Linked DNA regions of Salipiger abyssi. The main gene of each other region encodes a partner of the protein of the gene in region 2 in a complex. Links are inferred from orthologs where the notes say so. Each region holds a gene or a part of one and is shown on either strand. Other genes may lie near its edges.

Region 1 (15,358 bases), 210 kb from region 2 along the record:
GGCGAGTGACACTCCATGCAATGCGCGACCGGGCCGGCGAGATAGGCGCCGTATGCCACCGTGACGCCCTGCGGCGGCGCGGTCACGGTCTCGACCGGCGGGCCGTAAGCCGGGGGCAGGGGGATGTTGTATTCGGAAGGCGGCACCTCGTTCTCCACCGGCGCCAGCGTGCGCAGGAAGGCGACGATCGAGGCAAGATCGTCGTCGCCCAGCCCACGATACATGGCAAAGGGCATCGGCGGCCCGATCAGCGAGCCGTCGGGCCGCAGCCCCTCGCGGATCGCGCGCGCCAGCTCTGCATCGCTCCAGTCCGCGATGCGGCTCGCGGGGGTGATATTGGGCGCATAGGCCGTGAAGACCGGGTTCTTGTCGACCAGCCGTCCGGCCAGCTCCATGCCCGGCACCGGCCCGTCCGGGCCCAGCGGCGTGTGGCAATTGCCGCAGCCCGCCGGCCCCCGAACGAGATATTCGCCGCGCGCCAGATCCGGCTCTGCGGTGGCTGCCACGGCAAGGCTGCCGAGGCTGGCGACCGACGTCGCGAACGCCTTCAACTTCATGATGTGTCTCCCCTGAGAGATGCAATTAAAAGTGTAAAACAAAACAGATACGCGAAACTCATCTTATCAGCTCCGTCCCGCCTGGCGACAAAAATTGACGCAGGGTCAAGCGGCGGGCGCCGGAGCTGACAGCCGAGGAAAGACGACGATATGCCAGCCACGATCTCACGCGCCGATTATGCCGCCATGTTCGGTCCCACCACCGGGGACAGGCTGCGGCTCGCTGATACCGATCTGATCATCGAGGTCGAACGCGACCTGACCGCCGAGCTGGTGGGCGCCGCCGGTGGCGGTAACGGGCCGGTCTATGGCGAGGAGGTGAAGTTCGGCGGCGGCAAGGTGATCCGCGACGGCATGGGCCAGTCGCAGACCACCCGCGCAGACGGCGCCGTCGATACGGTGATCACCAATGCGCTGATCGTCGACCATAGCGGCATCTACAAGGCCGATGTCGGCCTGCGCGACGGGCGCATCCACAAGATCGGCAAGGCCGGCAACCCCGACACCCAGCCCGGCGTGAACATCGTCGTCGGTCCGGGCACCGAGGTCATCGCGGGCGAGGGGCGCATCCTCACCGCCGGCGGCATGGACAGCCATATCCACTTCATCTGCCCGCAGCAGATCGAGGACGCGCTGCATTCCGGCCTCACCACCATGCTGGGCGGCGGCACCGGCCCCGCGCATGGCACGCTGGCCACCACCTGCACGCCGGGCGCCTGGCATATCGGGCGGATGATGCAGGCCGCCGATGCCTTCCCGATGAACCTCGCCTTTGCCGGCAAGGGCAACGCCTCGCTGCCGCTGGCACTGGCCGAGCAGATCAAGGCCGGCGCCTGCTGTCTCAAGCTGCACGAGGACTGGGGCACCACCCCCGGCGCCATCGACACCTGCCTGAGCGTCGCCGACGACATGGACGTGCAGGTGATGATCCACACCGACACGCTCAACGAGAGCGGATTTGTCGAGAACACCGTCGCCGCCATGAAGGGCCGTACCATTCACGCCTTCCACACCGAAGGCGCCGGCGGCGGCCATGCGCCCGACATCATCAAGATCTGCGGTGAGGAGTTCGTCCTGCCCAGCTCCACCAACCCGACGCGGCCCTATACCGGCAACACGCTGGAAGAGCATCTCGACATGCTCATGGTCTGCCACCATCTCGACAAGTCGATCCCCGAGGATGTGGCCTTTGCCGAAAGCCGCATCCGGCGCGAGACCATCGCCGCCGAGGACATCCTGCACGACATGGGCGCGTTTTCGATCATCGCGTCGGACAGCCAGGCCATGGGCCGGGTGGGCGAGGTGATCATCCGCACCTGGCAGACCGCTGACAAGATGAAGAAGCAGCGCGGCAAGCTCGCCGAGGAGACCGGCGACAACGACAATTTCCGTGTCCGCCGCTATGTGGCGAAATACACCATCAACCCGGCCATCGCCCATGGCATCAGCCAGCACATCGGCTCTGTCGAAGAGGGCAAGCGCGCCGATCTGGTGCTGTGGAACCCGGCGTTTTTCGGAGTGAAGCCGGAAATGGTGCTGATGGGCGGCACCATCGTCTGTGCGCAGATGGGCGACCCCAACGCCTCGATCCCGACGCCGCAGCCGGTCTATTCGCGCCCCATGTTCGGCGCCTATGGCCGTTCGGTCGAAAACTCGGCGGTGATCTTCGTCTCCGAGGCGGCGCAGGCCGAGGGTATCGGCGAGACGCTGGGCATCGCCAAGCAGACGCTTGCGGTGCGCAATACCCGCGGCATCGGCAAGAAGGATCTGGTCCTGAACGACGCCACGCCGGAGATCGAGGTGCATCCCGAGACCTACGAGGTGCGCGCCGATGGCGAGCTGCTGACCTGCGAGCCGGCGACTGAGCTGCCGATGGCGCAGCGCTATTTCCTGTTCTGATCCGACAACAGGCGCGCTTCGCATGACACGGCTGTTCCTCTGCCTGCTGGCGCTGCCCTCGGTGGCATCGGCCGACTGTCCGACGGCGGCGGATCTCGACACCGGGATCCTGTTTCACCTGGCGGGCGGCGATACCGAGCTGTTCCGGCGCGAGGACGCGCAGACGGTGCGCTCGGTCTATCACTACGCGGAGGAGAACGCCGAGAGCCATGTGCTGCTGGGGCGCGGCATGTATGTGCTGGCCTATGGCGAGACGCAGGACGGCGAGCCGGTGCCGGACGGGCTGATGCGCTACGATTTCGGGCGCGCACCGGAAGAGATGCCGCTGCCCGAGCCCGAGGGCGGCTGGACGGCGGATGTCGAGGTGACCGCCGCCTGGGGCAGCGAGCACGAGGTGCAGATCTACAGTTTCGGGCCGCTCAGCCGGGTCAGCTTCGGCGATTGCAGCTATGATATGATCCCGGTCATCCAGTCCTACCGGCCCGATCCGCTGGACACGGTGGAATTCGTCAACTGGCTGCCGGAGCTCGGCCTCTCCTACCTGTCGCGCATTGCCGACCGGGAGGGCGAGGACCGCTACGACTACACCGGCATCGAGGCGGTGCACTGATGGCGGTCAAAGGTAGTTCAAAGTTAAACCATCTACCTATGCGCTCAGCGAAACGCGACTTTGCAGTTGCAGCATTTGTGGAGTCGGGCAGGATCGCTTACCTATTGGCCGTGGGAGGGGACCTAAACATCGGAAGGAAGGTTTCCCATGGCATTTCAAAGCGCCGTACATCATCACGAAGCACCGTTTTTCTCGCGCGTTCTGCACGCGATCGGTCACATGTTCGTCGCCATCGGCGAGTCGAACCCGCGCCTGAAACGCGTCGAAGCGCTTCAGCGTCTGTCCGACGCCGAGCTGGCCGAAAAGGGCCTGCGCCGCGAAGACATCGTGCGCCACGTTTTCCAGGATCTGTTCTACGTCTGATCCTGCGTCCGAGTTTCCGGATCGCCGCGCGCGCTGACGCGGGCGCCGTTCCAACCTGCCAAGGCCACGCACCCGGTGAGATCCGGGGCGTGGCCTTCTCTGTTTTGCGGCCCCCGCGCCGCGCGAAAGGAGCCGAGACATGACCACGCTGCCCACCAGCCACGAAATCCTCCGCAAGGGCCTCTGGGACGATGCCGCCGACACCGTCCGGCTGAGCTATGAGGACCGGTTCCTGCGCCGCAAGGTGCTGAAGGCGGCGTCGGGGCAGGGGTTTCTGGTCGATCTCGCCCATACCGAAAGCCTCGATCATGGCGATGCGTTCCGGCTCACCGACGGGCGCGCCGTGGCGGTGGAGGCGGCGGAGGAGCCGCTGCTGGCGGTGACCGGCGCCGATCTGCCGCGCATCGCCTGGCATATCGGCAACCGCCACACCCCCTGCCAGATCGAACAGGGCCGGCTGCTGATCCAGCGCGACCATGTGATCCGCGACATGCTGGAAAAGATCGGCGCCACGGTGGCGGAGGTCGACGAGCCCTTTACCCCCGAGGGCGGCGCCTATGGCCATGGCCGCACCCACGGGCACGACCATTCGCACAGCCACGGGCCCGAGGCGCATAGCCACGACGACGGCCACGGGCACAGCCACAGCCATGCCCATAGCCACGGATCGCACCCGCATACGCATGAGCACTGACGCGGCGCTGACCCTGCACCAGCTCTTCTCTCCGGCCTTCCCGGTCGGGGCCTTCGCCTATTCCCACGGGCTCGAAACCGTGGTGCAGGCGGGGCAGGTGGGCGATGCCGACAGCCTGCTGGCCTGGCTGGAGGCGGTGCTGCGCCACGGTGCCGGCTGGTCGGACGCGGTGCTGATGGCTCAGGCGGCACGGGGCGCGGATCCGGAAACGCTCTCCGAGCTGGGCCGCGCGCTCTCGCCCTCCGCCGAGCGGCGGCTGGAGACTGAGCAGCAGGGAAATGCCTTTGCCGCGACGGTTTCGGAGGTCTGGGGGCTGGAGATCCCGCCATCCCCCTATCCCGTGGCGGTCGGGCGCGCGGTGCGGGCGCTGGAACTGCCGCTGGCGGAGGCGCTGCGGCTCTACCTTCTGGCCTTTGCCTCCAACCTCGCGAGCGCCGGCGTGCGTCTGGTGCCGCTCGGCCAGACCGAGGGCCAGCGCGTGGTGGCGGCGCTGGCGCCGCTCTGCGCGGCGCTGGCAAAACAGGCGGAAGCGGCGGATCTCGACGAGGTCGGTGGCTTCGCACCGCTGATCGACATTGCCAGCCAGCGCCACGACATGCTCTATTCGCGGCTCTTCAGATCGTAACGGAGGTAAAGATGGCATCCCCGAACGGACCTTTGCGCGTGGGCCTCGGCGGCCCGGTGGGCGCCGGCAAGACCACGCTGACCGCGGCGCTCGCCCGGGCGCTGCGCGACCGGCTGTCCATGGCGGTGGTCACCAACGACATCTACACCCGCGAGGATGCCGAGGAACTGATGCGCCAGCAGGTGCTGCCGCTCGACCGCATCAAGGGGGTGGAGACCGGCGGCTGCCCGCATACCGCGATCCGCGAGGATGCCTCGATCAACCTTGCCGCCATTGCCGAGCTGAACGCGGCTTTCCCCGATCTCGACCTGATCCTGATCGAATCCGGGGGCGACAACCTCTCGGCGACCTTCTCGCCGGAACTGGCCGACGTGACGATCTATGTGATCGACACCGCCGCCGGCGAGGAGATCCCGCGCAAGGGCGGGCCGGCGATCACCAAATCCGACATCCTGGTGATCAACAAGACCGATCTCGCGCCTTATGTGGGCGCCTCGCTCGACGTGATGGAGCGCGACGCGACAAAGATGCGCGCCGGGCGGCCCTTTGTCTTTGCCTCGCTGCGCCAGGGGCAGGGGGTGGACGAGGTCGTCACGCTGCTGGCGCAGATCGGCGGGCTGCCCCTGGTCGAAGCCGCCGAGTAGCGCGACAGGCCATCGGTGAGGGTGATGCCATATGGCGCCACCTCATCTTGGCGTTCCTGCCGGTGGCGCGACAAGATATAGTCGCGCCGACTCAGTTACCGGAAAGGGATTCGTTCATGCCGCTCAGCCCCGAACAGCAGGCCGAAATCGACGCGCAGCGCGCCGCTCCGCAGCCGACCCTGCGCGCCGTGTCCGAGGGCATGGAGGCGCATCTCTATACCGCTCAGCCGGTGCTCGACCACGGCTTTGTGCGGGTGGTCGATTACATGGGCGACGACGCGGCGATCTGTCAGGCGGCGCGGGTTTCCTATGGCAAGGGCACCAAATCGGTCAGCAATGACGAGGGGCTGATCCGCTACCTGATGCGGCACTGGCACTCGACCCCGTTCGAGATGTGCGAGGTCAAGCTGCATGTGAAGCTGCCGATCTTTGTGGCGCGGCAGTGGATCCGTCACCGCACCGCCAATGTGAACGAATATTCCGCCCGCTATTCGATCCTCGATCGGGAATTCTATGTCCCCGCGCCCGAGCATCTGGCGGCGCAGTCCGAGGTCAACAACCAGGGCCGGGGCGCCGCGCTTTCGGGCGAAGAGGCCGAGCGCGTGCTGCGCTACCTGCGCGACGACGCGATGCGCAGCTACGACCATTACGAAGAGATGATCTCGACCGAGGGCCAGCAGGGGCTCGCGCGCGAGCTGGCGCGGATGAACCTGCCGGCGAATATCTACACCCAGTGGTACTGGAAGGTGGATCTGCACAACCTGCTGCATTTCCTGCGCCTGCGCGCCGATGCCCATGCGCAATACGAGATCCGCGTCTATGCGGATGCGATCTGCGAGATGGTCAAGGACTGGGTGCCCTTTGCCTATCGCGCCTTCGAGGATTACCGCATGGGCGGCGCGCAGCTCTCGCGCAGCGCGCTCGACTGTGTGCGCCGGATGCTCAAGGGCGAAGAGGTCACGCAGGAAAGCTCCGGCATGTCCAAGGGCGAGTGGCGCGAGTTCAAGGCGGTGCTCGACGGCGAGGCCTGAAGAGGCGCCGCATCCCTCCTTCCGCGGTCCCGGGACGATCTGACGGCGCGGCGCTCTCGACATCTGCGCCGGGCTGTCTAGGTTTCTAGGAAAGACCGTAAGGAGGTGTCACATGGGCATCCGGTATCTGCACACCATGGTCCGCGTGAAGGACCTGGAAAAATCTCTCGCATTCTACAAGCTTCTCGGGCTGAAGGAGCGCCGCCGCAGCGAAAGCGAAAAGGGCCGCTTCACCCTGGTTTTCCTCTGCCCGCCGGAACAGGATGACGGCACCGCGGATGTGGAGCTGACCTATAACTGGGACGGCGACGAGGGGCTGCCCTCGGATTCGCGGCATTTCGGCCATCTCGCCTATACCGTGCCGGATATCTACGAGATGTGTCAGACGCTCATGGACAATGGCGTGACCATCAACCGGCCGCCGCGCGACGGGCATATGGCCTTTGTGCGCTCGCCCGACAATGTGTCGATCGAGCTCTTGCAGCAGGGCGATGCGCTGCCGCCGCAGGAGCCCTGGGCGAGCATGGAAAATACAGGCCATTGGTAAGGGCCGCCGCCCTCCGGCTCGCGGCGCTGGCCGTTGTGGCGCTGACGCTTCTTCCGGGCGCGGCGCGGGCCGAGGGCTGCCGGCTGGCGCTGCTGCTGGCGCTCGATGTGTCGTCCTCGGTGGATGACAGCGAATACCGGCTGCAAAAACAGGGGCTGGCGGCGGCGCTGTCGGACCCGGACGTCAAGCGCTCGATCCTCGAAGGCGAGGGGCATGTCGCGCTGTCGGTCTATGAATGGAGCGGTCGGCGGCAGTCGACGCTGCTGCTCGACTGGATCCTGCTCTCCGATGAGGATGCGCTGAACCAGGCGGTGGGCACGATCCTTGCCGCGCCACGCAGCTACAACCGGTTTCCCACCGCGATGGGCTATGCGCTGGGCTACGGGGCCGGGTTGCTGGAGCAGGCGCCGCCCTGCGGGCGCAAGGTGATCGACGTCTCCGGCGACGGCATCACCAATGACGGGTTCCGCCCGCAGCAGGCTTATGCACATTTCCCCTTTCAGGGCGTGGTGGTGAACGGGCTGGCGGTGCTGGGGTCCGATCCGCGCGTGGTGGACTATTTTCGCGGAGAGGTGGCGCATGGCCCGGGCGCCTTTGTCGAGGTGGCCGAGGGCTATGAGGATTTTCGCCGCGCGATGACTCTGAAATTGTTCCGCGAACTCAATGACATGATCGTGGGTGTGCTACGGCCTTGACCCGTTGCCGCAGTGCCTTGTGAGGTGCGCTGCACCGATCGGGTTGTCGCGGGAGGTCTGATGCGGCATTGTGTCGCTGCGAATCCGTGCTAGGCTCCTCCTTCAGGGAGGACACCACATGCTGAATTTCTCGATCGGCCTGTTTCTGGGTTTGCTGATCATGGCGCCAGCCGTGAGCATTGTTCTATGCGCCGCGTCGCTGACGCGCCGGGCGGAAGGGCGTGAGACACGTCCGATCCGCCGGCGGCTTCTGATCGCGGGCGCCCCGGGGCGCTGAGCCGTTCAAGGACGGATCGCGCAACCGGCCTGCCGCCTTGGAGGAGGGGGCGGCGGGCCGGTCTGCGGGGTCAGTAGATATATCTGATCTGATCGGTCCAGAACCGTTCGAGCCGGCGCAGCGAGGTGTTGATGACATCGAGCCCGTCGAGATCGATCATGTTGCGCCCTTCCAGGCCCTCGGAGTGGCGTTCGAACAGCGATTGCACCATGTCGCGCACCTCGCGCCCCTGAGCGGTCAGCCGCACCCGTACCGAGCGTCGGTCAATCTCGCAGCGCTGGTGGTGCATATAGCCCATCTCGACCAGCTTCTTGAGATTGTAGCTGACATTGCTGCCCTGATAGTAGCCGCGCGATTTCAACTCGCCCGCCGTCACCTCGTTATCGCCGATATTGTAGAGGAGCAGCGCCTGCACCGCGTTGATCTCGATAACCCCGGTGCGCTCGAACTCGTCCTTGATCACGTCGAGCAGCAGCCGGTGCAGCCGCTCGACCAGGGACAGCGTTTCAAGGTACCCGGCCATGTAGCCGCTGAGCGGCCTGTTTCCCATGGAGGCATGAATGCTCATAACCGTCTCCGCCTGTATTCGTTGACAGGCAGGTTTGCGGCAAAAAGACGAACAATCGGTTAAATCGCCTAAGATACTTGGAAAACCGCAGATTTCCGCGCGTCAGCGGTTGCAGGCGGTCGTGGCGATATCGTCAATCAGCCCGCGCAGGGCATCGGGCGCCGGGCGCTGGCCCGAAACCCACTGATAGAGATCCTGGTCGTTCTCCTCCAGCAGCGCCTCGTAAGCGTCGAGCTGCGCCGCATCCATCTGCGCCAGCTTCGCCTCGGAATAGCGCATGAGGATGATGTCCATCTCCTTGATGCCGCGCCGCATGGAACGCATCGACAGCCGTTTCAGGCGGTGTTCCGGAGTTTCGCTCATGCCTCTTCCTTCAGCAGCTGGCGCAGGGTCTTTTCCAGCCGTCCCAGCCGGTCGCCGGCGGTCTGGATCTGGGTCTTGAGCGCGCGGATCTCCAGCAGCGCCTCGTTGATATCCGCGGGCAGGGTGCCGCCATCGCCCTCGGGCGCCGCGAGCCCCTCGCCCTCGCCGGTGAGCAGCCAGCCCATCGACACGTTGAGCAGCCCGGCCAGCATCTGCAACTTGTTGGCGCGGGGCTCCGAGAGATCGTTTTCCCAGCCCTGAAGCGTCTTGAGCTTGATGCCCATGCGCCGCGCCAGTTTCTCCTGGCCCATGCCCGCGGCCTCGCGCGAGGCCGCAATGCGGTCGCCGAAGGTGGCGGCGTCGGGGCCGTACCAGTCTGTTGTGTCGTTCATCTCGCTCTCCTCCGGCCTCCCGGGCCGTTTCCCTCGCGGTGGAAGCCGCTTGAACGGGTGCTGGGCGCACCCTATGACAGTCGGGACCCCAATTCAAACGGTGCCCCCATGGCTTTTCTCTCCGATACCCTCGCCCGTGTGAAACCCTCGCCCACGGTGGCCGTCACCCAGCTCGCCAACGAGCTGAAGGCGCAGGGCAAGGATGTCATTGGACTCGGTGCCGGCGAGCCCGATTTTGACACGCCCGACAATATCAAGGAGGCGGCGATTGCGGCCATCCATGCGGGAAAAACGAAATACACCGCGCCGGACGGGATCATCGAGCTGAAACAGGCGATCTGCGCCAAGTTCAAGCGCGAGAACGGGCTCGATTACGAGCCCGCGCAGATCAGCGTCTCCACCGGCGGCAAGCAGGTTCTCTACAATGCCTTCATGGCAACGCTGAACCCCGGCGACGAGGTGATCATCCCGGCGCCCTACTGGGTGAGCTATCCCGACATGGTGCTGCTCGGGCAGGGTACGCCGGTGATCGTCGAGGGCAAGCCCGAGCTCGGTTACAAGATCACGCCCGAGATGCTGGAAGCGGCGATCACGCCGAAAACCAAGTGGTTCCTGTTCAACTCGCCGTCGAACCCCACCGGCGCCGGCTATTCCCGCGCCGAGCTGAAAGCGCTGACCGATGTGCTGATGCGGCACCCGCATGTCTGGGTGATGACCGACGACATGTACGAGCATCTGGCCTATGACGGGTTCGAATTCTGCACCCCCGCGCAGGTGGAGCCGGCGCTCTACGACCGCACGCTGACCTGCAACGGCGTCTCCAAGGCCTATGCCATGACCGGCTGGCGCATCGGCTATGCCGGCGGGCCGAAGGAGCTTATCGCGGCGATGCGCAAGATCCAGTCGCAATCGACCACCAACCCCTGCTCGATCAGCCAGTGGGCGGCGGTCGAGGCGCTGACCCGGCCGCAGGACTTCCTCGTTGAATGGGTCGAGGTCTTCAAACGCCGCCGCAATCTGGTGGTTTCGGCGCTGAACGCCATCGAGGGGATCGAGTGCCCGACCCCGGAGGGCGCGTTCTACGTCTACCCGTCGATCGCCGGGCTGCTGGGCAAGACTTCGGCCGGCGGCACGCTCATCGAGAATGACGAGACCTTCGCCAGGGCGCTGCTCGAAGAGGCGGGTGTCGCGGTGGTGTTCGGCGCGGCCTTTGGCCTCTCGCCCAATTTCCGCATCTCCTACGCGACCTCCGACGCGGCGCTGGAAGAGGCCTGCAACCGCATCGCGGCCTTCTGCGAGGGGCTGGTATAAGCCGGCCTCCGGGCCGGTTTCCGTAACCGAATGGAGCGAGGTATGGCGGGTGAATTGCCGGAATATTACTTTCGGGTGCGCGACAATGGCGCGCTGGTGTTCCGTGTCGATCTGGAGAATCGTCAGCGACGGATCGAGATGGATCAGATCGCCGTGGTCAATCTCAACCGCGACGAGATCAAGCCGCATGGTGACCGGGCGCTGAGCGAGGCCGATCTCGCGGCGATCCGGTCCTGGATGAGCGAGCGCAAAGCGCTGCTCGCCCTGCGCGATATCGACGATATCCACCGCGCCATCGACCATCTCAACATGACCGCGCAATGGGCGCAGTCGCGCGCCAGCGACGACCAGCTCGACGCGGTGACCGACGATCTCTTGCTGGCGATGCATGATCTGCGCTCTGTGCTCGTGCGCAAAAAGGCCGAGCGTCTGACGAAAGACTGAGCTTAGGTGCCGGATTTCGCATGCCAATCGAGGCATTTTCGGGGCGCTGTGCGCAAAACGGAAACGATACGCGGGAATCCGGACAATTCATTGACTTAAAAGGCGGGACTGCTACGCTGCGGCGAAGAATAATTTCCGATCACTTCGGTTTCTCGGGGGACACCATGCGCGCATCCGTTTTTCTCGCCGCCGCCGCGGCTCTGTCGATTTCCGCCTCGCAGGCCATGGCCTGGGGCGACATGTATATGGGCGATGCCACCGCCGATCCCAGCCGCCAGCCGCTGGTGCAGGCCTATCCGTCGGCCAATTACTGCCCCGCCGGCAAACAGCCGGTGATCATCGGCGGCGTGATCTGCTGCGGCGTGCCGACGGCGGGCACCTACTACAATCCGGCCTCCTATGCCCGCAAGACGATCAAGAAGAGCGCGCCGGCCAAATCCTACATGCCCCGCGCCTATGCGCCCGAGGGCGAAAAGGGCGTCGTCTACAAGTAATTCCGGCGCCTTCGGGCCCTTGGCAAAACCGGAGAGGCCGCGTATACGCGCGGCCTGAACCATTTCCGGGGATCCGACCATGCAGGGCAGTGCCAATCTCAACATCATGATCAAGGCGGCGCGCAAGGCGGGCCGCTCGCTGGTGAAGGATTTCCGCGAGGTCGAGAACCTTCAGGTCTCGATGAAGGGCGCGGGCGATTTCGTCAGCAAGGCCGATATCGCCGCCGAGGCGATCCTCAAGGAAGAGCTGCTGGGCGCGCGGCCGACCTATGGCTGGCTCGGCGAGGAGGGCGGCGGCCAGGACGGCGCCGATCCGACGCGCCGCTGGATCGTCGATCCGCTCGACGGCACCACCAACTTTCTGCACGGGCTGCCGCACTGGGCGATCTCCATCGCGCTGGAGCACAAGGGCCAGATCGTCGCCGGCGTGGTCTTCGACCCGGCCAAGGACGAGATGTTCTATGCCGAGAAGGGCAATGGCGCCTGGCTCAACGATTCCCGCCGGCTGCGGGTCTCGGGGCGGTCGCGGATGATCGAGGCGATCTTTGCCACCGGCGTGCCCTTTGCCGCGAAAAAGACCCTGCCGGCGACGCTGAAGGATCTCGCCCGGCTGATGCCGGAATGCGCCGGTGTGCGGCGCTGGGGGGCGGCGGCGCTGGATCTCGCCTACGTGGCGGCGGGCCGCTACGATGGCTACTGGGAGCGCGAGCTGAACCTCTGGGACATCGCCGCGGGCTATCTCATCGCGCAGGAGGCCGGCGCGCTGGTCGACGCGGTCCGCGAGGGGCAGGCGCCGCTTGAGGCGGGCACGATCCTCTGCGCCAACAATGCGATCTTCGACAGCTTCGCCAAGGTGATCCGCGAGAGCTGACCGGCGCGGCCCCCGGCGGCGCGGTCGGGAGGTTTTGCGTATTTCAAAAGAGAAGACGCCAGGGGCAGTGCGCAGCTCTTGGCGTCTTTTCTTTGACGAACACGCCCGCCGGAGGGCGTCCGTCGCGTGCCGCGGGCTCAGCGGTCGGAGGGGTGGTTGACGCCGTCTTCCCAGCGGATCGGCTCGTACTCCGCCGGGTTCACGCCTTCGATGGCGCCCATATTGACCCCGTATTCGTTCGGGTTCGAGCGGCGCTGGTGATACATGTAATTGCCGCAGACCGAGCAGAAATAGTGCTTCGCGGTCATCGTGCCGAACTGGTAGAGCGTCAGCGTTTCGGCGCCCTTCACCACCTCCAGCCCGTCCAGCGGGGCAGAGACCACGGCAGCGCCGCGGCGGCGGCAATAGGAGCAGTCGCAGCGCCGGGCGGTGTTGAGCCCGTCCGAGAGCGTCACGCGCAGCTCGACGGCACCGCAATGGCAGGTGGCTTTCAGGGGCTCGGTCATCGTCTGCGTCCGATCTTGGGAATGGTTGTGGTGTCGGTATAGCGCGCCGCCGGGTGGGGCGGGTGGCCTTGCGTGCGGTTCCAGTAGCGCGGCCCGCCGCGCCGCAGCCAGACCGGCACGGTCAGCAGCAGCCCCGCGACAAAGCCGCCCAGATGCGCCCAATAGGCGACGCCGCTGCCGTCGGCCGCGCTGCCGACCCCGCCGAAGACCTGAAGCGCGAACCACACCGCCAGCACGATCCAGGCGGGGATGGGCAGGATCTTGAAGAAGACGATCAGGATCACCAGGATATCGACCCGGGCACGCGGGAAGAGCAGCAGATAGCCGCCCATCACGCCGGCGATGGCGCCGGAGGCCCCGACCGTCGGCACCGGTGAGAAGGGCGCGGCGAGGTAATGGGTGAGCGCCGCCAAAAGGCCGCAGGCGAGGTAGAAGCCGAGGAAGCGCAGATGCCCCATCTCGTCCTCGATATTGTCGCCGAAGATGAACAGGAACAGCATATTGCCCGCCAGATGCGCCACGCCGCCATGCAGGAACATCGAGGTGAGCATGCCGGTCAGCCCGCCGCCCTCGCTCACCAGCGCCGGGATCAGCGCCCAGTCGTAGAAGAAGGCATTGAGCGCGCGCGGTTGCTGGAACAGCGACCAGTAGCTGAGGAATATGAGAATATTCGCCACGATCAGCCCGTAGGTGACATAGGGCGTGCGGCCCGAGGGGTTGTGATCGCGGATCGGAAACATCGCCTGTAGCTTGGCGCGGTTTCGTCCGGCGTCAAGGGCCGCCGATGCGGGCGCGGCGCGGGGCCGCGCCCGGGCGCTTACATATTGCCGCCGAGCAGCGCCGCGTTGCCGCCCGAGGCGGTGGTGTCGATGCAGACATGGCGCTCGGCGCGGGCATGGCCGCGGTCGGGGGTGCCGGTGATCAGCGTCAGGATCGGACCCTTGCGCTCGGCGAGCGCGCGGCGATAGGCGCGGGCGCTGTCGGCGTCGCCCCACCAGATCGCCGCCGAGATATCGGTGAGGGTCGCCAGCGCTTCGGGCGCCACCTTGCCGTGCGAGACCACGGCGACGCCGCCGAGCTTGCGGATCGCCTCCGCCTGGGCGGCGGCGCAGTCCGAGCCGGGGCCGAGGCAGAGCACCGGCGGGCGGGCCAGCGTGGTGTACTGGTTGGCCTCGCCGGTGGGGCCGGGCAGCTCGGTCGTCACCGGGCCGGGCGCGTGGCCCGCCGCCGCAAGGGCCGCGCTCAGCCGGTCGGGCAGGTCGTGGGTCGACCAGGAGCCCACCGGCCCGGCATGGGCATGGCTGCGGAAGCGGTCGCAATAGAGCGGCCCGCCGGCCTTTGGCCCGGTGCCCGAGAGCCCTTCGCCGCCGAAGGGCTGGCTGCCGACGATCGCGCCGATCTGGTTGCGGTTGACGTAGAGATTGCCGGCCTCGACGCGCTCGGTCACATGCTGCACCCGGTCGTCGATGCGGGTTTGCAGCCCGAAGGTGAGCCCGTAACCGGTGGCGTTGATGGCGTCGATCACCGCGTCGAGCTCTTCGGATTTGAAGGTGGCGATATGCAGCACCGGGCCGAAGATCTCGCGCTCCAGATCGGCGATGCCGTTCACCTTGATGAGGGCAGGGGCGATGAAATGGCCCTCTGACGGCACCTCGGTCTGTTTCAGCAGGCGTCCGTCGGCGCGGGCGGCCTCTACATAGGCGGCGATGCCCGCATGCGCCTCGGCGTCGATCACCGGGCCGAGATCGGTGGAGAGATCCCAGGGCTGGCCGGGGCGCAACGCCTCCATGGCGCCGGTCAGCATCTCCATGAAAGGCGGCGCGATATCCTCCTGCACATAGAGGCAGCGCAGCGCCGAGCAGCGCTGGCCCGCCGACTGGAAGGCGGATTCGACGATGGCACGCACCGCCTGTTCGGGAAGCGCGGTGCTGTCGACGATCATCGCGTTGAGCCCGCCGGTCTCGGCGATGAACGGCGTGCCGGGGGCGAGATGGGTGGCGATGGAGCGATGGATGATCTGCGCGGTCTCGGTGGAGCCGGTGAAGGCGACGCCGGTGACATGTGGCTCGGAGGTCAGGGCCGCGCCCACCTCGCCGGCGCCGGGCAGCAGTTGCAGCGCGGAGGCGGGCACGCCGGCCTGATGCAGGAGCTGCACTGCGCGCCAGGCGATGAGCGGCGTCTGCTCGGCGGGTTTCGCCAGCACCGCGTTGCCGGTGGCGAGCGCTGCGGCGATCTGGCCGGTGAAGATCGCCAGCGGGAAGTTCCACGGCGAGATGCAGGCAAAGACGCCCTGAGGCGGTGCGTCATTGTCGAGCGCGCGGGCGGCGTAGTAGCGCAGGAAATCCACCGCCTCGCGCAGCTCGGCCACCGCGTCGAGCTGGGTCTTGCCGGCCTCGCGGTGCAGCATGGCGAAGATCTCGCCGAAATGCGCCTCGTAGAGATCGGCGGCGGCGTTGAGGGCGGCTGC
Region 2 (15,381 bases):
ATCCGGCAGATGCAGTGCACGGTGGTGGTCTTGCCCATGCCGTTGCGGCCCATCATCGCCACCGCCTGCCCCGGCGCGATCTCCAGATCGACGCCGAAAAGCGCCTGACTCGCGCCGTAGGACGCGGTGACCCGGTGCAGCGACAGGAGGCTCATGCCTCTTCTCCCAGATAAGCGTCGCGCACCTGAGGATCGCGGCGGATCTCCTCGACGCTGCCGGTGGCAATTACCTTTCCATAGACCAGCACGCTGATCCGGTCGGCCAGCGCAAAGACCGCGTCCATGTCGTGCTCCACCAGCAGGATCGGCGCCTGCGCCCGCAGCCCGTCGAGAAAGCCGGTCAGACGTTTGGACCCCTCCTGCCCCAGCCCCGCCATCGGCTCGTCCATGACAAAGGCCTTGGGCTCCAGCGTCAACGCGACCGCCACCTCAAGCTGCCGGCGCTGGCCATGGCTCAGCTCGGCGGTGCGCAGCTCCGCCAGATCGGCGAGCCCCACCGCCTCCAGCGCCGCCTCGGCACGGGTGCGCAGGCTCGCATCCCGATCCGCCCGCGCAAGGAACCGCCATGGCCGCCCGCTGGCCCCCAGCGCGCCGAGCAGCGCGTTTTGCAGAACCGTATCCTCCATCGCCAGCGCCGAGGTCTGGAAGGTCCGCGCCAGCCCGCGCGCCGCCCGCGCCTCGGTGCTCGCGCGTGTCACGTCGCGCCCGAGGAACTCGACCCGCCCGGCATCGGGGACCAGCGCGCCGCAGATCTGCGCGATCAGCGTGGATTTCCCCGCGCCGTTCGGGCCGATGATGGCGTGGATCTCGCCCGGGCGCAGGTCGATGGAAATCCCGTCGCTCGCCTGAAGCGCACCGAAGGACTTGCTTAGCCCATGGGTGGCCAGAACCGGCTCAGCCATCGCGCCGCCTCCCCGCGATCATCCCCACCAGACCGCCCTTGCCGAAGAGCACCACGGCCAGCAGGAAAAGCCCGAGGAAGATCTGCCAGAACTCGCTGACCCCACCCAGAAGATGCTCCAGCAGCACGTAAAACCCCGCCCCCGCCACCGGGCCGAAGAGCCGCGCCACGCCGCCGATGATGACGAACACCATGATCTCGCCGGACATCTGCCAGCTCAGCATGGAGGGGCTCACAAAGCGGTTGAGATCGGCAAAGAGCGCCCCGGCAAGCCCGGTGATCCCGCCCGAGATCACCAGCGCCACCAGTTGCAGCCGCCTCGGGTCGAGCCCCACCGCCCGCACCCGCGCCGGCACCTGCCGCGCCGCGTTCAGCGCCAGCCCGAAGGGCGAACGCATCAACCGGGCGTAAAACAAGAGCGCGATGCAGAGCCAGGCGAGGCAGATCCCGTAGAACTGGATCGGAACCAGCGTGTTCAGACCGGGAAAGCCGTTGCGCACATAGATCGACAGCCCATCCTCGCCGCCATAGGCGGGCCAGGAGATCGCAAAGAAATACATCATCTGACCAAAGGCCAGCGTGATCATGATGAAATAGACCCCTGAGGTGCGCAGACTCAACAACCCGATGACAAGCGCAGCGCAGGAAGAGGCCGCCACCGCGACAAGCCAGATCACCGGCATGGATTTTGTGCCCTCGATCACAAAGGGCCACTCCATCAGCGCGGTATAGGTCTGCGCATGGCTCGCAAGGATCCCCATCGCATAGCCGCCGATGCCGAAAAACACCGCATGGCCAAGGCTCACCAGCCCGCCCATCCCCAGCGCGATGTTCAGCCCCACCGCCGCCAGCGCAAAGATCACCGCGCGGGTGGCCAGCGTGATGGTAAAGGGCTCGTCCGCCCAGAGCGCCCAGCCCGGCACGACCACCAGCGCCAAGAGCAGCGCGGCGTTGAGCCAGCCCTCCCGGCTCATGCCCGCGCCCCGAACAATCCGGTGGGCCGCCAGATCAGCACCGCCGCCATCAGGATATAGATCGCCATGGAGGCAAAGGCCGAACCGCTGGCGGCGGCGCTGGCCGGATCGGTGAAGAGCTTGAAGAGCTCGGGCAGCAGCACGCCGCCCAGCGTATCGGTGAGCCCCACCAGCAGCGCGCCGATCAGCGCGCCCTTGATCGAGCCGATGCCGCCGATCACGATCACCACGAAGGCGAGGATCAGCACCGGCTCGCCCATGCCGACCTGCACCGACTGGACCGCCCCCACCAGCGCGCCCGCCAGCCCTGCCAGCGCCGCGCCGAGCGCAAAGACCAGCGTGTAGAGCTTGCCGATATCCACCCCCAGCGCCGCGATCATCTCGCGGTCGTTCTCGCCGGCGCGGATACGGATGCCGAGCCGGGTGCGGGCGTTCAGCCACCAGAGCCCCAGCGCCACGGCGATCCCCACCCCGATCAGCGCCAGCCGATAGGCGGGATAGGCGATGCCACCGGGCAGGGTCACGGTGCCCGAGAGCGCCTCGGGGATGTCGAGATAGAGCGGGAAGGAGCCGAAAAGCCAGCGCGTGCCTTCGGAAAAGATCAGGATCAGCGCGAAAGTGGCCAGCACCTGGTCGAGATGGTCCTTGGCATACAGCCTGCGGATCACCAGCAGCTCGACCAGCGCGCCTGCGGCTGCGGCGGCAGCCAGCGCCGCGACCAGCGCCAGCAGGAAGGAGCCAGTGAGCCCCGCGACCGTGGCGGCGGCAAAGGCCCCCACCATGTAAAGTGAACCGTGCGCGAGGTTGATCAGCCCCATGACGCCGAAAATCAGCGTCAGCCCGGCGGCCATGAGAAACAGCATGACACCGGATTGCAGGCCGTTCAGGACCTGTTCAGCAAGCAGGATCGGGGACATTGCAGGCGCTCGTCTCGGGCGGGGCCGCGGAGGCGGCCCCTGCCGGGTTTACTGCATCGCACAATCGGCGACATAGGCGCTCGACCGGTCCTCGATCGCGGTGGCGACGATCTTGTTGGTGTAGATGTCGCCCTCCTTGATCACCTCGCGGATATAGATGTCCTGGACCGGGTGATTGTTGGTATCGAAGGAGAACTTGCCGCGCACGCTGTCGAAATCGGCGGCCTTCAGCGCCGCGCGGAAGCCATCGGCATCCGAGGGCTCGGCCTCGTCCAGCGCCGAGAGCATCAGGTTCGCGGTGTCATAGCCATAGGCGGCGTAGAGCGAGGGCAGCCGGCCGTATTTCTCCTCGAACGCGCTGACGAAGGTGGCGTTGGCCGGCACGTCGAGATCCTTGGACCAGTTGGAGCCGTTCTTGACGCCGAGTGCCGCGTCGCCCACCGCCTGAAGGATCGCCTGATCGAAGGAGAAGGCCGGGCCCATCACCGGCAGCTCGATGCCGCTGTCGGCATATTGCTTGAGGAAGGAGATCCCCATGCCGCCGGGCAGGAAGAAAAAGATGCTGTCGGCACCGCTGGCCCGGATCTGCGCCAGCTCGGCGGCGTAATCGGTCTGGCCGAGCTGGGTAAAGACCTCGCCCGCCAGCTCGCCGCCGTAGAAGCGCTTGAACCCGTTCAGGCTGTCATGGCCGGCGGGATAGTTGGGCGCCATGATGAAGGGCTTGGTGTAGCCTTCGGATTTGGCATAGGCGCCGGCGGCCTCGTGCAGGTTGTCGTTCTGATAGGAGACCGAGAAGTAATTCGGGTTGCAGCCCTTGCCGGCGAGTTGCGCGGGGGCGGCATTGGTCGAGAGGTAGAATTTGCCCTGCGCGGTGGCGGCGGGCACCACGGCCATGGCGAGGTTCGACCAGACGATGCCGGTCAGGATGTCGACCTTGTCGGACTGGATCATCTTGTCGGCGATCTGCACGGCAACGTCCGGCTTGCGCTGGTCGTCCTCGACGATCACCTCCACATCGTCGCGCCCCGCCGCGTCCATCGCCAGCAGGAACCCGTCGCGCGTGTCGATCCCGAGGCTCGCGCCGCCGCCCGAAAGCGTGGTGATCAGACCGACCTTGACCTCGGCCTGCGCGGTGGCGGCCATCGCCACCAGGCTCGCGGCGGCGAGAAGCGTTTTCACGGACATTGCGGAACTCCCTGTCTTATCCCTGGTATCCCCTGCCGGATCTGCGCCCGGCGACGGCGCTACGGTTACCGGAATTGCCGGGGATGTCCATGCGGTTGGGCTGTGGCTCGGTGGCACGATGTAGAGATTGCGCCCCCTACGACTTGCCAACGGTCGCATAGGCGCAACGAAAGCCGGGCCCAGCTGCGGCCCGTGGGCTGACGCAGCACGCGTGGAATCCCTTAGTTTATCGCCGCCAGATCCGAAGGACCTCTCAGCTATGCGCTTGCGCCACCAAAGCGGCAGCCCGCCCGAACGGGCCGCCGCTGGGCCCGGCGCCTTCGGCTTGATTCCGTGCCAAGGGTGCGGGGATTGATGTTCAAAGACGAAAAAAGGCCGACCCCGATGGGGGCCGGCCTTTGGTCCGTGAGGAATGCGTTAGACCTCAGATCGCCACGACATCCAGCGGCGGGAAGCCGTTGAAACCGACCGAAGCGTAGGTCGAGGTATAGGCGCCGCAGCAGCGGATGATGATGCGGTCGCCGGCTTTCAGACCCAGCGGCAGCTCGACCGGGCGCTTTTCGTAAAGCACATCGGCGCTGTCGCAGGACGGGCCGGCAAGGATGCAGGCGCCGAGATCGTCGCCGTCGCGGTCGGTCAGGAACTGGTAGCGGATCGCCTCTTCCATGGTTTCGGCAAGGCCCGAGAACTTGCCGATGTCGAGATAGACCCAGCGGTGCAGGTCGTTGTCGGATTTTTTCGACACCAGAAGCACTTCGGCGGCAATCGCGCCGGCCTCGGCGACCAGGCCCCGGCCCGGCTCCGCCATGATCTCGGCGACGTCGCCAAAGCGCTCATGCACCAGCCCCATCACGTCGGCGGCATAGTTCATCGGCGCCTCGATCGCCTCGCCATAGAAGGCCGGGAAACCGCCGCCGATGTTGAGTAGCGACAGCTCATGACCGGCCTCGCCAGCGGCGCGCCAGATGGCCGCGACCTGATCCAGAACCGGCGCCCACATCTGCGCGCTGCGGGTCTGCGAGCCGACATGGAAGGACAGACCCACCGGGTCGAGCCCCAGCGCCTTCGACATCGCAATCAGTTCCAGCGCCTTGTCGCGAGCGCAACCGAACTTGCGGGTCAGCGGCCAGTCGGCTTCGCAGTTCTCAACGATCACGCGGATATAGACGCGGGCGCCCGGCGCGTGCTCGGCCAGCTTTTCCAGCTCTTCCTCGGCATCGGCGGCAAAAAGGCTCACGCCCTGCGCATGCGCCCAGGCGATGTCGGACACTTTCTTGACGGTGTTGCCAAAGGAAATGCGGTCGGCCGTGGCGCCGGCGGCGAGGCACATGGCGATCTCGGTGCGCGAGGCGGCATCGAAGTTCGAGCCAAGACGGGCCAGCAGGCGCAGGATTTCCGGTGCCGGGTTGGCTTTGACCGCATAGTGGATGCGGGCACGGCCCAGCCCCTGCGCCAGCGCGGCGTATTGACGGGCCACCGCCTGGGTGTCGATCACCAGGGTCGGACGCGCGAAATCATGCGCGCGGATATAGGCCTCGGCACGCGACAGGTGCTGCTCGGGGGCAGCTTCGGCGAATTGGGGGGCAAAGACGGTGGATTGACGGGCAGCGAGCCCGGTCACGTATGCGTTCATTGGTCATCTCCAATCAGACCCGGCCATTCCGGTTTCCCGGCACAGACCGCTCAGTTCCAAGGGAGACGTTACCGTCGCTACGTAACCGCGTGGGTGTGGAATTGCCCACCTCGACAGAGGCGCGTGCGTTGGCGTCTTGAGCGGGCATATGAGGCCAGAGCCGGATTCGATCAAGGGGGAAATTTCGCGAGAATCGCAAAAATTTTCCGGGCCGCTCAGCTGTGGTCGCGCAGGCACACCGTCGGCGGTTTTCCCGCCTCGCCCTCGACCCGGGCGCCGCAATGAACGCAGGTCCAGCGCGTGGAGCCCTCGCCCTGCCGATAAGCGCGCCAGCGGCACTGGCGCCGGCCACGATGCCGGGCGTTGTAGATCATCAGACCGATGAAAAAGGCAACGAAGCCGACAGCAAAGATCATTGCCGGCTCCGTTTCGGGATATCTGCTCTCATGACGCGTAGACTAGCCCGCCGCGCCGGCGGGTCCAGCGGCTCAGGCCGCGCGGTAATAGGCAAAGCCGTCGGTGTCTTCTTCGATCTCGCGCACGGCAGTATGCACCAGCACCGGCTCGGGCTGGTAATAGGCATAGGCCTGCTCAAGAACGGCAAGCGCTTCCTGCGCGGCGATTTTGGATTCGGGTTGATTTTGCATCGGGTTGGCCTTTCGGTATTGCTCCGTATCCTCCCCTTGCCGGGTGACATAGCCCTTGCTGCGGCGCAGCACACCCCACGATGCTGCAAATGCGAAATGCATCTTTTGCATGGTTCCGCATGGTCACTTTCGCCGCAGCAGACACCGCCTCATGCCAGCAGATCGTAGTCCACTTCGTCGATCCGCAGCGTCAGGCTGGTCAGAGCGTCGCCATCCACCAATGCCCAAAGGATCTGACCGGTCGGCGCGTAGCTGACGAAGAGCTCGTCGACCGCATCAAGCCCAGCGCCGGCAGTATTGGCCCGCTGAACGATAAAATCCGACGCATCGAGCCCATCGGCGGCGACCAGCGCGTCCTCTTCCGCGAAGCCCCGGATCCAGTCGCTACCATGGCCCGCGACACCGGCGTGGAAAATGCGATCGGCACTGCCATCGTCCAGCAGGTTGATCCGGTCAGAACCGAACCCGCCATTGATGAAATCCATCCCAAAGCCGTCGATGATCACATCGGACAGCGCTCCGCCCGCAATCAGATCGTCACCATAGCCGCCTTCCAGCGTGTCTGAGCCGCCTTCGCCTTCGAGCGTGTCGTTGTGGTCGCCGCCCATCAGCTGGTCGTTCCCCGCCCCTCCGCGCAGCAGGTCGTCGCCCGCACGGCCGATCAGCAGATCCGCGATGTCGTCGGGCGATGTGCCCCCTGTCAACACATCGTTCCCGGCACCGCCGTCAAGCGTGTCGAAACCGGTGCCCCCGTCAATCGTGTCGTCACCGACGCCGCCATTGACCAGATCGTTGCCCGCGCCGGTCTCGATGGAATCGTCGCCGGAATCGCCTCTGACCCAGTCGGCGCGGTCGTTTTCTGTCGTCCAGGTCAGGATGAAATCGTCACCTTCTCCGGCATAAATCCGATCCTGCCCGTCACCGGACCGGATCGTATCATTGCCCGCGCCGCTTATGACCGTATCACGGCCGATGCCCGTCTCGATTGTGTCAGCGCCGCGTCCCATCTCGATCCGGATCGGCACCCAGTGATCGGTCAGAGCGAAGTCGTTGGCGCCAATCGCCGCGTTGCCCACAAAGCGGATCACCAACTTGTAGGAAAGCTCTCCGTCCCATGCATAGCGCGGCGCGATACTTTCGATACGGTCGTTCAGATCGAGCTCGCCCGGCGTCGTGATGCGCAGCGTATCGAGGAAACGGAAACTGCTGAAATCGTTAATGGCCGCGCGTGTGAAGGTTCCGCCGCCTTCGAGAACCTCGACACCATCGAACACGGTCCGCGAGTGGTCGTAGTAGTACCAGAAACCATTTTGACCGTTATCGTAGGAATAGAATCGGGCGCCGACGAAAACATCCGTCCCGTCACCGCCGGAAATCACGCTGTAGGGCCTGTCAGCGACATAGCTGCTGTGGCCAATCGACAAGATCCGATCATCGCCCGCGCCGCCATCGACCGTGTCGCCCTGGGCGGCGGAGAGCGTGTCGTCTCCCGCGCCTCCGATCATGTGGACGCGATAACTGTTGTTTTCCCCATGCGACATATGCCAAGCCGATGCAGCGCCTGTGGCATCCCATGTCGCATAGCGGACACCGGGCTCGCTTCCGGACGGCAACCGGAGCATGTTGATCCGACCGGTCCCGCTGCCATCCTCGCCGATCATGATGTTGCGGAGATCGGTGGTCCCTTCCCCAGCGATCCGAAGCTCGGCTTCGGGACCGAACCCGGTGATGCGGGTGATCCCCTCAAGCTGGCTCGGAGCCAGACGGATCCGGTTGCCGTTCAGGTCGATCTGTTCGAAGCCGCTGAGAGCCGCCTCTTCGAAATAGAAGGTAGGCGGATATTCGTCCGGGCCGACAGGTTGCAGGATCAACCGGTCGAAACCCTCGCCACCGTCGAGATCATAGCCGCGGCCATCCGCGAACCAGACAAAAACTTGATCGTCGCCGTCCCCGGCCTGCACCGTATCCGCTCCGGCACCGGGGCTGAGAAAGTCGTCGCCCCCGAGGCCCTGAAGCAAGTCGTCGCCTGCGAACCCGTTGAGAACGTCGTCTTCTTGCGTGCCGATCAGCGCCGGCGCGTCTGTGCCGTTGTCATTGCCATCTGTTCCCGTGATATCCGCCATGAAAATACCCTTTGATACCTAATTAGTCCGCGCCATGCTTACGCCGGACGGGGCATATGTCAAACCGTCCGCCGCCTCCCGCCGTGTCTGCGCTCCCCTCAATTGGCATTCCAAAGACGCGGGACCGCAACAATGCCCGTGAAAAGAAAAACGCCGCGCCAATGCATGGCGCGGCGTTCCGCAATACTCGCAAGCCGGATCAGACGACGCGGTTCAGCATCATCTTCTTGATCTCGGCGATGGCCTTCGCCGGGTTCAGACCTTTCGGGCAGGTCTTGGTGCAGTTCATGATCGTGTGGCAGCGATAGAGCTTGAACGGGTCTTCCAGCCCGTCCAGACGCTCGCCCGTCGCCTCGTCGCGGCTGTCGATGATCCAGCGATAGGCGTGCAGCAGCGCCGCCGGGCCTAGATAGCGGTCAGAGTTCCACCAGTAGCTCGGGCAGGCGGTCGAGCACGACGCGCACATCACACATTCATAGAGGCCGTCGAGTTTCTTGCGGTCCTCGATGGACTGCTTCCACTCTTTCTCGGGGCGGTTGGTCTTGGTCTCCAGCCAGGGCATGATGCTGGCATGCTGGGCGTAGAAATGCGTGAGGTCGGGGATCAGGTCCTTGACCACCGGCATATGCGGCAGCGGGTAGATCTTCACGTCGCCCTTGATCTCGTCGAGCCCGTAGATACAGGCAAGCGTGTTGATCCCGTCGATATTCATCGCGCAGGAGCCGCAGATGCCTTCGCGGCAGGAGCGGCGGAAGGTCAGGGTCGGGTCGACCTCGTTCTTGATCTTGATCAGCGCGTCCAGAACCATCGGCCCGCACTTGTCCATGTCGAGATAGTAGGTATCGACGCGCGGGTTTTCACCGGTATCGGGATTCCAGCGATAGATCTTGAACGCCCGGACATTGGTCGCGCCCTCGGGCTTCGGCCAGGTCTTGCCGGTGCGGATCTTGGAATTCTTCGGAAGCGTAAACTGAACCATGGCGAGCCTCTGCTGTCCTTTCGGGTGAGTCTATGGGGTGGCAAGGTCCGGTCCAGCCAGAGCGCCGGACCAAGTGAAGATCTGAAAGGTCATCTCCGGAACACCTCCGGATTGTCCTCGACGAGTTGCGACACCGCCCGCCGGTCCTTGGGGGAAAGCCCCAGACCGTTGAGCTTGCGCATGAGATCCATCGCGCCGGCGGGCAGCGCGGTGTTGGAGGCATCGGGCAGATCGAACGTGGCGACGGTGGCATCGTCGAGCCCGGCATGGCGGAAGAGCGCGCGCCCCATGAGGGGGGCCTCTCCGGCCAGATCGTCCTCCATGGCGTAAACCGTGACCGGCGAGGTCACAGCGGCGCGGATCGTCGCGATTCCGCTCTCCCAGTCGAGCGCCGGCTGGCGGGCAGCCCATGTGTCGAAATCCGCGGTTTCGCCCTTGCGCTTGACCGCCTGCCCCCAGGCGCTGCGCAGCCATTTGCCCATGTCGCGGGTATAGAAGACCAGTTCCAGCGGCGCGCCGGCCAGCGCCGTTTCGAGCATCGGAATGTAATGCGCAGCCAGTTCGAAGATCGTCGCCCCGTCCGGCGCGACCACATCGGTGCCAAAGAGATTCTCGTCGGAAATCAGCGCTGTTTTCGCCGGCATCGCCGCGATGGCGGCGCGCAGCAGCTGCGCCTCGCGCTGAAGCTCGCGCGCTGTGGCGCGATTGCGCTTGCGGATATCGTCGGCGACCGCGCGGCGCCAGCCTCGGGTCAGCGTCTCGCGCGGGCTGGCGGCAAAGCCCTCGGGCAGCTTCGCCGCATTGTCGCGCAGCACATCCTGAATGAAGGTCGTGCCGGTCTTGCGGAACCCGCAATGCAGCACCAAGCGCGACGGACCGGTCCAGGGCTGCACACGCTGCGAACTGCCGAAGAGCGGGAGCGCGGTCATAGCGCCCTCCCCTGCATCAGCGCCGGCAGCCCCTCGGCAGCGAGGCAGGTGAGCGTCTCGGGCTTCGACACGATCTCGCTGACGATCTGCACAGTGCTCTGCGTCGGGCCGGTCAGGCTGTCGCCGGCCAGCGCATAGATCTGCGTCGCAGTCGCGTTGTCGATGATACAGCCGATGGCCGGCTCAACGGGCACCCCCGGAAAGCGCTCTGTCACCACCTTCGACACGGTAGACCGCGCCGCCGCGCGCGCGATCTCGTCCTGGCTCTGCGGCGAGCAGGCGGTGAGAAGCACGGTGAGGAGGAGGGCCTTGCGCAAAGCGGGGGCTCCTATGGGAACAGTTGGAAGTTAAGCACTTCGTAGATCAAACCGCCACGCATGCAGTCACGAGTGCCTTGTGTGTAAAGGATATCGGTCACGATATCGTCGTTCAAGCCGGGCTGACCCAGCGCTGAATTCTGCGCCAGCGCCTCGATCTGCCCCCGAGTCGCATATTCGAGTGTGCAGTCCACCGCACGCTCCACCGGCACGCCCGGCGCCTTCTCCATCAGAACCGGCGCCACGGCGGCGCGCGCAGTCTCGCGCGCCAGATCGCCCCGGTCCGGTGCGGGCTGAAGCACCGCGCAGCCGGTCAGGGCCAGAAAGGCCCCGGCACAGGCCGCCCGTCCGGCAGAGAAGATCACTGCCCCAGGCAATAAAGCGTCCCCCTGTACATGCTGGACGCCCCGGGAGGGCATTGGCCGTATCCAGCCTCAGCCACGGGCGCGGTGGACATTTCGCCCGCCTCGCGCTGACGGGCCGCCGCAGACGGGGGCGTGCCGTAGGTGTATCGCTTGACGGTTGTGCCGTTCTCGGCGCGCCGGATGTCGGTCTCTTCCGGGATCCCGCCGGTGGCGCCGGAAACGCTGGGCGCCTCTCCCACCTTGGCGGCGACGCAGGACATCAGCGCATCGGCACCGGCCTGCGTACCGCCCTGCCCCGGCGTGATCACCGGGTTGGCCACCCCTGCCGGGTATTCGTATGTTCCAGGTGCATCGACCTGGAACATACATTGCGTCACCGGATCGGCTTTTTGCGTACAAGCGACCAGAGACAGTAACGGCAGAAGGGCAAGCGCGTAACGCATCAGAAGGTACGGGCCTTCGGCGCGATCTTGGCGAGGCTGATGCCGCCCTCGTCTTCCTGGGTCAGCGGATCGAGCACCACAGGACGCTGGCTGAGCGTGACCTGCTCGCCCTCGACGCGGCTGATCGTGTGAACACGCCAATTGTCGTCGTCGCGCTCGGGATAGTCCTCGTGCGCATGTGCGCCACGGGATTCCTTGCGCGCCTCGGCGCCGACGATGGTGGCGAGCGCGTTGGGCATGAGGTTGGTCAGCTCCAGCGTCTCCATCAGATCCGAGTTCCAGATCAGCGACCGGTCGCTGACCTTGAGATCGCCCAGCTTGCCGGCGATCGCGGTCATTTTCTCGACGCCTTCCTTCAGCGTCTTGTCGGTGCGGAACACCGCCGCGTCTTCCTGCATGGTGCGCTGCATCTCGAGCCGCAGCTCGGCGGTCGGCGTGCCGCCATCGGCATTGCGCAGCCCATCGAAGCGGTCGAAGGCCTTGTCGACGGACGACTGGTTGAGCGCGTGCTTGCCCGCCTCCTTGTCCACGACCTTGCCGGCGCGGATCGCGGCGGCGCGGCCAAAGACCACGAGGTCGATCAGCGAGTTGGAGCCAAGACGGTTGGCACCGTGCACCGAGGCACAGCCCGCTTCGCCCACGGCCATCAGGCCCGGCACGACGGCGTTGGGATCGTCGGCGGTCGGGTTAAGCACCTCGCCCCAGTAGTTGGTGGGAATGCCGCCCATGTTGTAGTGCACCGTCGGCAGAACCGGGATCGGCTCCTTGGTGACATCCACGCCGGCAAAGATCTTGGCCGACTCGGAGATGCCCGGGAGACGCTCCGCCAGCGCTTCGGCGGGCAGGTGCGAGAGGTTCAGGTGGATGTGGTCGCCATGTTCGCCCACGCCACGGCCCTCGCGGATCTCCATGGTCATGGAGCGCGAAACGTAGTCGCGCGGCGCGAGGTCTTTATAGGTCGGCGCGTAACGCTCCATGAAACGCTCGCCCTCGGAGTTCGTCAGATAGCCGCCCTCGCCGCGCGCGCCTTCGGTGATCAGGCAGCCCGAGCCGTAGATGCCGGTCGGGTGGAACTGGACGAATTCCATGTCCTGAAGCGCGAGGCCCGCGCGCGCCACCATGCCGCCGCCGTCGCCGGTGCAGGTATGCGCCGAGGTCGCCGAGAAATAGGCGCGGCCATAGCCGCCGGTGGCCAGAACGACCATCTTGGCGTTGAAGACGTGAAAGGTGCCGTCGTCGAGCTTCCAGCAGACCACGCCCTGACACACGCCGTCATCGGACATGATCAGGTCGATGGCGAAATATTCGACATAGAACTCGGCGTTGTTCTTCAGCGACTGGCCATAGAGCGTGTGCAGGATGGCGTGGCCGGTGCGGTCGGCCGCGGCGCAGGTGCGCTGCACGGGCGGGCCTTCGCCGAATTCGGTGGTGTGGCCGCCAAACGGGCGCTGATAGATCTTGCCCTCTTCGGTGCGCGAGAAGGGCACGCCGTAATGCTCCAGCTCGTAGACGGCGGCGGGTGCCGAACGGGCGAGATATTCCATCGCGTCGGTGTCGCCGAGCCAGTCCGAGCCCTTGACGGTGTCGTACATGTGCCACTGCCAGTTGTCCGGGCCCATGTTCGACAGCGACGCCGCGATGCCGCCCTGTGCGGCGACGGTGTGCGAACGCGTCGGGAAGACCTTGGTCACGCAGGCGGTGCGCAGCCCCTGCTCCGCCATGCCGAGCGTGGCGCGGAGGCCTGCGCCCCCTGCCCCGACCACCACGACGTCATAATCATGCGTCTCGTATTCGTATGCAGCCATTTTTCCGGGTCTTTCTGTCTCAGAGGGCGATCTTGGCGATGCCGAAAATTCCGGCAGCGGTGAGCGCATAGGACAGGCCCACAACCAGCATGATCAGCAGCTTCCGGGTGGAACCGCTGGTGTAATCCTCGAGCATCACGCGGGCGCCCTTGTGGAAATGTTGCATGCCGACGAAGAGCGTGAGCCCCGCGAGGATCGCCGGAAAGGGCCTCTCGAACGTGGCCAGCGCGTTCTCGTAGCCCGAGCCCAGCGCCCGGCCGAAGATGATGAGGAAGGTGGGAACCAGAAAGGCGAGCGCAACGGAGCTCACCATCATGTACCAGTGATGTTCGGCGCCGCTATGGGCCGAGCCCTTGCCAACGGCGCGTTTGCGGTCGGTCAGGTAACGCATGCTTTATGCCTCCCTCAGATCCAGAAGATGATCACGGTCGCGACGGTCAGCGCCACGGAGCCGTAAATGCAGGCCCAGCCGAGTTTTTCGGCGGTCTTGATGTCGAGCCCCTTGCCCGAGTCGAAGACCAGGTGCCGCAGCCCGGCAAGGTAGTGGTACCAGATGGCCCAGAGCGACCCGAACATGATCAGGTTGCCCACCCAGGAGGTGATCCACCATTCGGCGGTTTCAAAGTATTCCGGCCCCGCGGCGAGTGCCAGGAACCACCAGACCATCAGCAGCGTGCCGACGATCAGGGCGTTTCCGGTGATGCGGGTGAGGATGGAGCTCATCGAGGTGAGCTGCGGTCGATAATACGGCCCGATCATGAAGGGGGAGAGCGGGCGCTCGATCCGGGTCTCTTCGGCCATGGCGTGTCCTTTCGGTTCCCTCGTGGCAGGGTTCTAGCGGGTTTCCCGCCCCTCTGTCACCAGAGTGCATGCGCAGCAGGCGCCTTTTTTGATCGCTTTTTGAAAAAATAAGCAGATTATGTGATCACACGCCAAAAACTGTGATCACAATTCGCACGCTAACATTCTGCGCCGCGGAAGATGTTGGAAAGTCTGATTCTGTCCGCGCGAAAGCCCGCACGGACAGATTGAATCACTCGGGAAAGCCGAGCCGTTGCAGCGCCTCGGTCCCCTTGGCACGCAGCGCCGGATCGGGCGAGCGGATCTCGCGATGGATGCGGCAGACAAGGCTGCTGAATTCGCGTTTCCTGACCAGCGCGCTGATCGTGTCGGGGATCTGTCCGGCAGGCAGAGCCAGAACGTCTTCGGATCCGTGCGGAAGGCTGTTTGCAGACATGGCGGTCCCTCACCTCTTCAGGAACGAATCTCTCCCCGAGGTAAAGTGTAGCGAGGCCGCGACACGATTGCGACGAAATCGTTAACGGCCTCGCGTGCCTCACTGCGGCATAAGCGCCCAATAATCGAGATCCAGCAAGACGTTAGGCAGGTATTTCCCGTCCTCGCCCTTGAGCTCGAACGGCGCCCCTCCCTTGGTCGCCACCAGCCGCAGCCGCACCGCGCCCACCCCCGGCGCCGGCGTGTCGGCCTTGTCGAGCACCTCGGTCCAGGCCTTCACCGTGTCGCCGGAGAAACAGGGATTGGCGTGCGCACCGGCATTGAGCCCCACGATCATCTGGGCATTTCCCAGCCCGTTGAAGCTCAGCGCCCGGGCCATCGAGATCACATGGCCGCCATAGATCAGCCGCTGCCCGTCGGGCCGGATCGTGGCGTCGAAATGCACCTTGGACGTGTTCTGCCAGAGCCGCGTCGCCATCATGTGCTCGGCCTCTTCGATGGTCACCCCGTCCACATGGTCGATGGTCTCGCCCACCTGATAATCACCCCAGCGATGCGGCTCGCCCGCGAGGGTGAAATCGTAATTGTCGAAATTCAGCCCCTGTGGCACCGCCAGATCCTCCGGCGTCAGCACTTTCTTGAGATCGGGGATCACCGTCTCGGGCGCCGGCGCATCGGGATCGTTCTTGCGCACCATCACCCAGCGGCAATACTCCATCACGGTCTCGCCGCGCTGGTTGCTGCCGGTGGTGCGCACATAGACCACACCGCTCTTGCCGTTGGAATTCTGCTTGAGCCCGATCACCTCGGAGGACGACCGCAACGTGTCGCCCGCATAGACCGGCGTCAGCCAGCGCCCCTCGGCATAGCCCAGATTGGCCACCGCGTTCAGCGAGATATCGGGCACGGTCTTGCCGAACACCACATG

Evidence for each region.
Region 1: the proteins of sdhA (region 2) and Ga0080574_RS16950 are in contact, whole or in part, in a crystal structure (PDB 6C12), measured with the Escherichia coli proteins. The link is inferred for Salipiger abyssi from one-to-one orthologs.

Annotation. Positions count from the first base shown.
Region 1 is NZ_CP015093.1:2,755,483-2,770,840, forward strand. Bases 7,244-10,124 are described here. They hold Ga0080574_RS16950 (succinate dehydrogenase assembly factor 2), read right to left. Parts: upstream 8,874-10,124; coding sequence 8,613-8,873; downstream 7,244-8,612. Other genes in these bases: Ga0080574_RS16940 (DUF1194 domain-containing protein), read left to right, coding at 7,244-7,665; Ga0080574_RS25980 (hypothetical protein), read left to right, coding at 7,784-7,942; Ga0080574_RS16945 (MarR family winged helix-turn-helix transcriptional regulator), read right to left, coding at 8,013-8,510; Ga0080574_RS16955 (helix-turn-helix domain-containing protein), read right to left, coding at 8,870-9,265; Ga0080574_RS16960 (pyridoxal phosphate-dependent aminotransferase), read left to right, coding at 9,374-10,124. Also shown: Ga0080574_RS16895 (c-type cytochrome), read right to left, coding at 1-557; ureC (urease subunit alpha), read left to right, coding at 708-2,456; Ga0080574_RS16905 (hypothetical protein), read left to right, coding at 2,479-3,066; Ga0080574_RS16910 (DUF1127 domain-containing protein), read left to right, coding at 3,214-3,429; Ga0080574_RS16915 (urease accessory protein UreE), read left to right, coding at 3,569-4,123; Ga0080574_RS16920 (urease accessory protein UreF), read left to right, coding at 4,113-4,748; urease accessory protein UreG, read left to right, coding at 4,760-5,392; thyX (FAD-dependent thymidylate synthase), read left to right, coding at 5,509-6,423; Ga0080574_RS16935 (VOC family protein), read left to right, coding at 6,536-6,970; more of Ga0080574_RS16940, read left to right, coding at 6,964-7,243; more of Ga0080574_RS16960, read left to right, coding at 10,125-10,576; Ga0080574_RS16965 (hypothetical protein), read left to right, coding at 10,619-11,020; Ga0080574_RS16970 (hypothetical protein), read left to right, coding at 11,185-11,514; Ga0080574_RS16975 (inositol monophosphatase family protein), read left to right, coding at 11,594-12,385; Ga0080574_RS16980 (GFA family protein), read right to left, coding at 12,523-12,891; Ga0080574_RS16985 (rhomboid family intramembrane serine protease), read right to left, coding at 12,888-13,631; bifunctional proline dehydrogenase/L-glutamate gamma-semialdehyde dehydrogenase PutA, read right to left, coding at 13,709-15,358. UniProt on the Escherichia coli protein: An FAD assembly protein, which accelerates covalent attachment of the cofactor into other proteins.
Region 2 is NZ_CP015093.1:2,551,898-2,567,278, reverse strand. Bases 10,815-13,718 are described here. They hold sdhA (succinate dehydrogenase flavoprotein subunit), read right to left. Parts: upstream 13,218-13,718; coding sequence 11,412-13,217; downstream 10,815-11,411. Other genes in these bases: sdhC (succinate dehydrogenase, cytochrome b556 subunit), read right to left, coding at 13,623-13,718; sdhD (succinate dehydrogenase, hydrophobic membrane anchor protein), read right to left, coding at 13,237-13,608; Ga0080574_RS15955 (hypothetical protein), read right to left, coding at 10,966-11,334; Ga0080574_RS15960 (hypothetical protein), read right to left, coding at 10,815-10,981. Also shown: Ga0080574_RS16020 (ABC transporter ATP-binding protein), read right to left, coding at 1-155; Ga0080574_RS16015 (ABC transporter ATP-binding protein), read right to left, coding at 152-901; Ga0080574_RS16010 (branched-chain amino acid ABC transporter permease), read right to left, coding at 894-1,874; Ga0080574_RS16005 (branched-chain amino acid ABC transporter permease), read right to left, coding at 1,871-2,791; Ga0080574_RS16000 (ABC transporter substrate-binding protein), read right to left, coding at 2,840-3,976; Ga0080574_RS15995 (type III PLP-dependent enzyme), read right to left, coding at 4,401-5,609; Ga0080574_RS15990 (hypothetical protein), read right to left, coding at 5,825-6,025; Ga0080574_RS15985 (hypothetical protein), read right to left, coding at 6,098-6,367; Ga0080574_RS15980 (calcium-binding protein), read right to left, coding at 6,406-8,379; Ga0080574_RS15975 (succinate dehydrogenase iron-sulfur subunit), read right to left, coding at 8,579-9,358; Ga0080574_RS15970 (hypothetical protein), read right to left, coding at 9,448-10,287; Ga0080574_RS15965 (hypothetical protein), read right to left, coding at 10,284-10,604; more of Ga0080574_RS15960, read right to left, coding at 10,616-10,814; more of sdhC, read right to left, coding at 13,719-14,018; Ga0080574_RS15935 (hypothetical protein), read right to left, coding at 14,251-14,454; Ga0080574_RS15930 (MaoC family dehydratase), read right to left, coding at 14,554-15,381. UniProt on the Escherichia coli protein: Two distinct, membrane-bound, FAD-containing enzymes are responsible for the catalysis of fumarate and succinate interconversion; the fumarate reductase is used in anaerobic growth, and the succinate dehydrogenase is used in aerobic growth.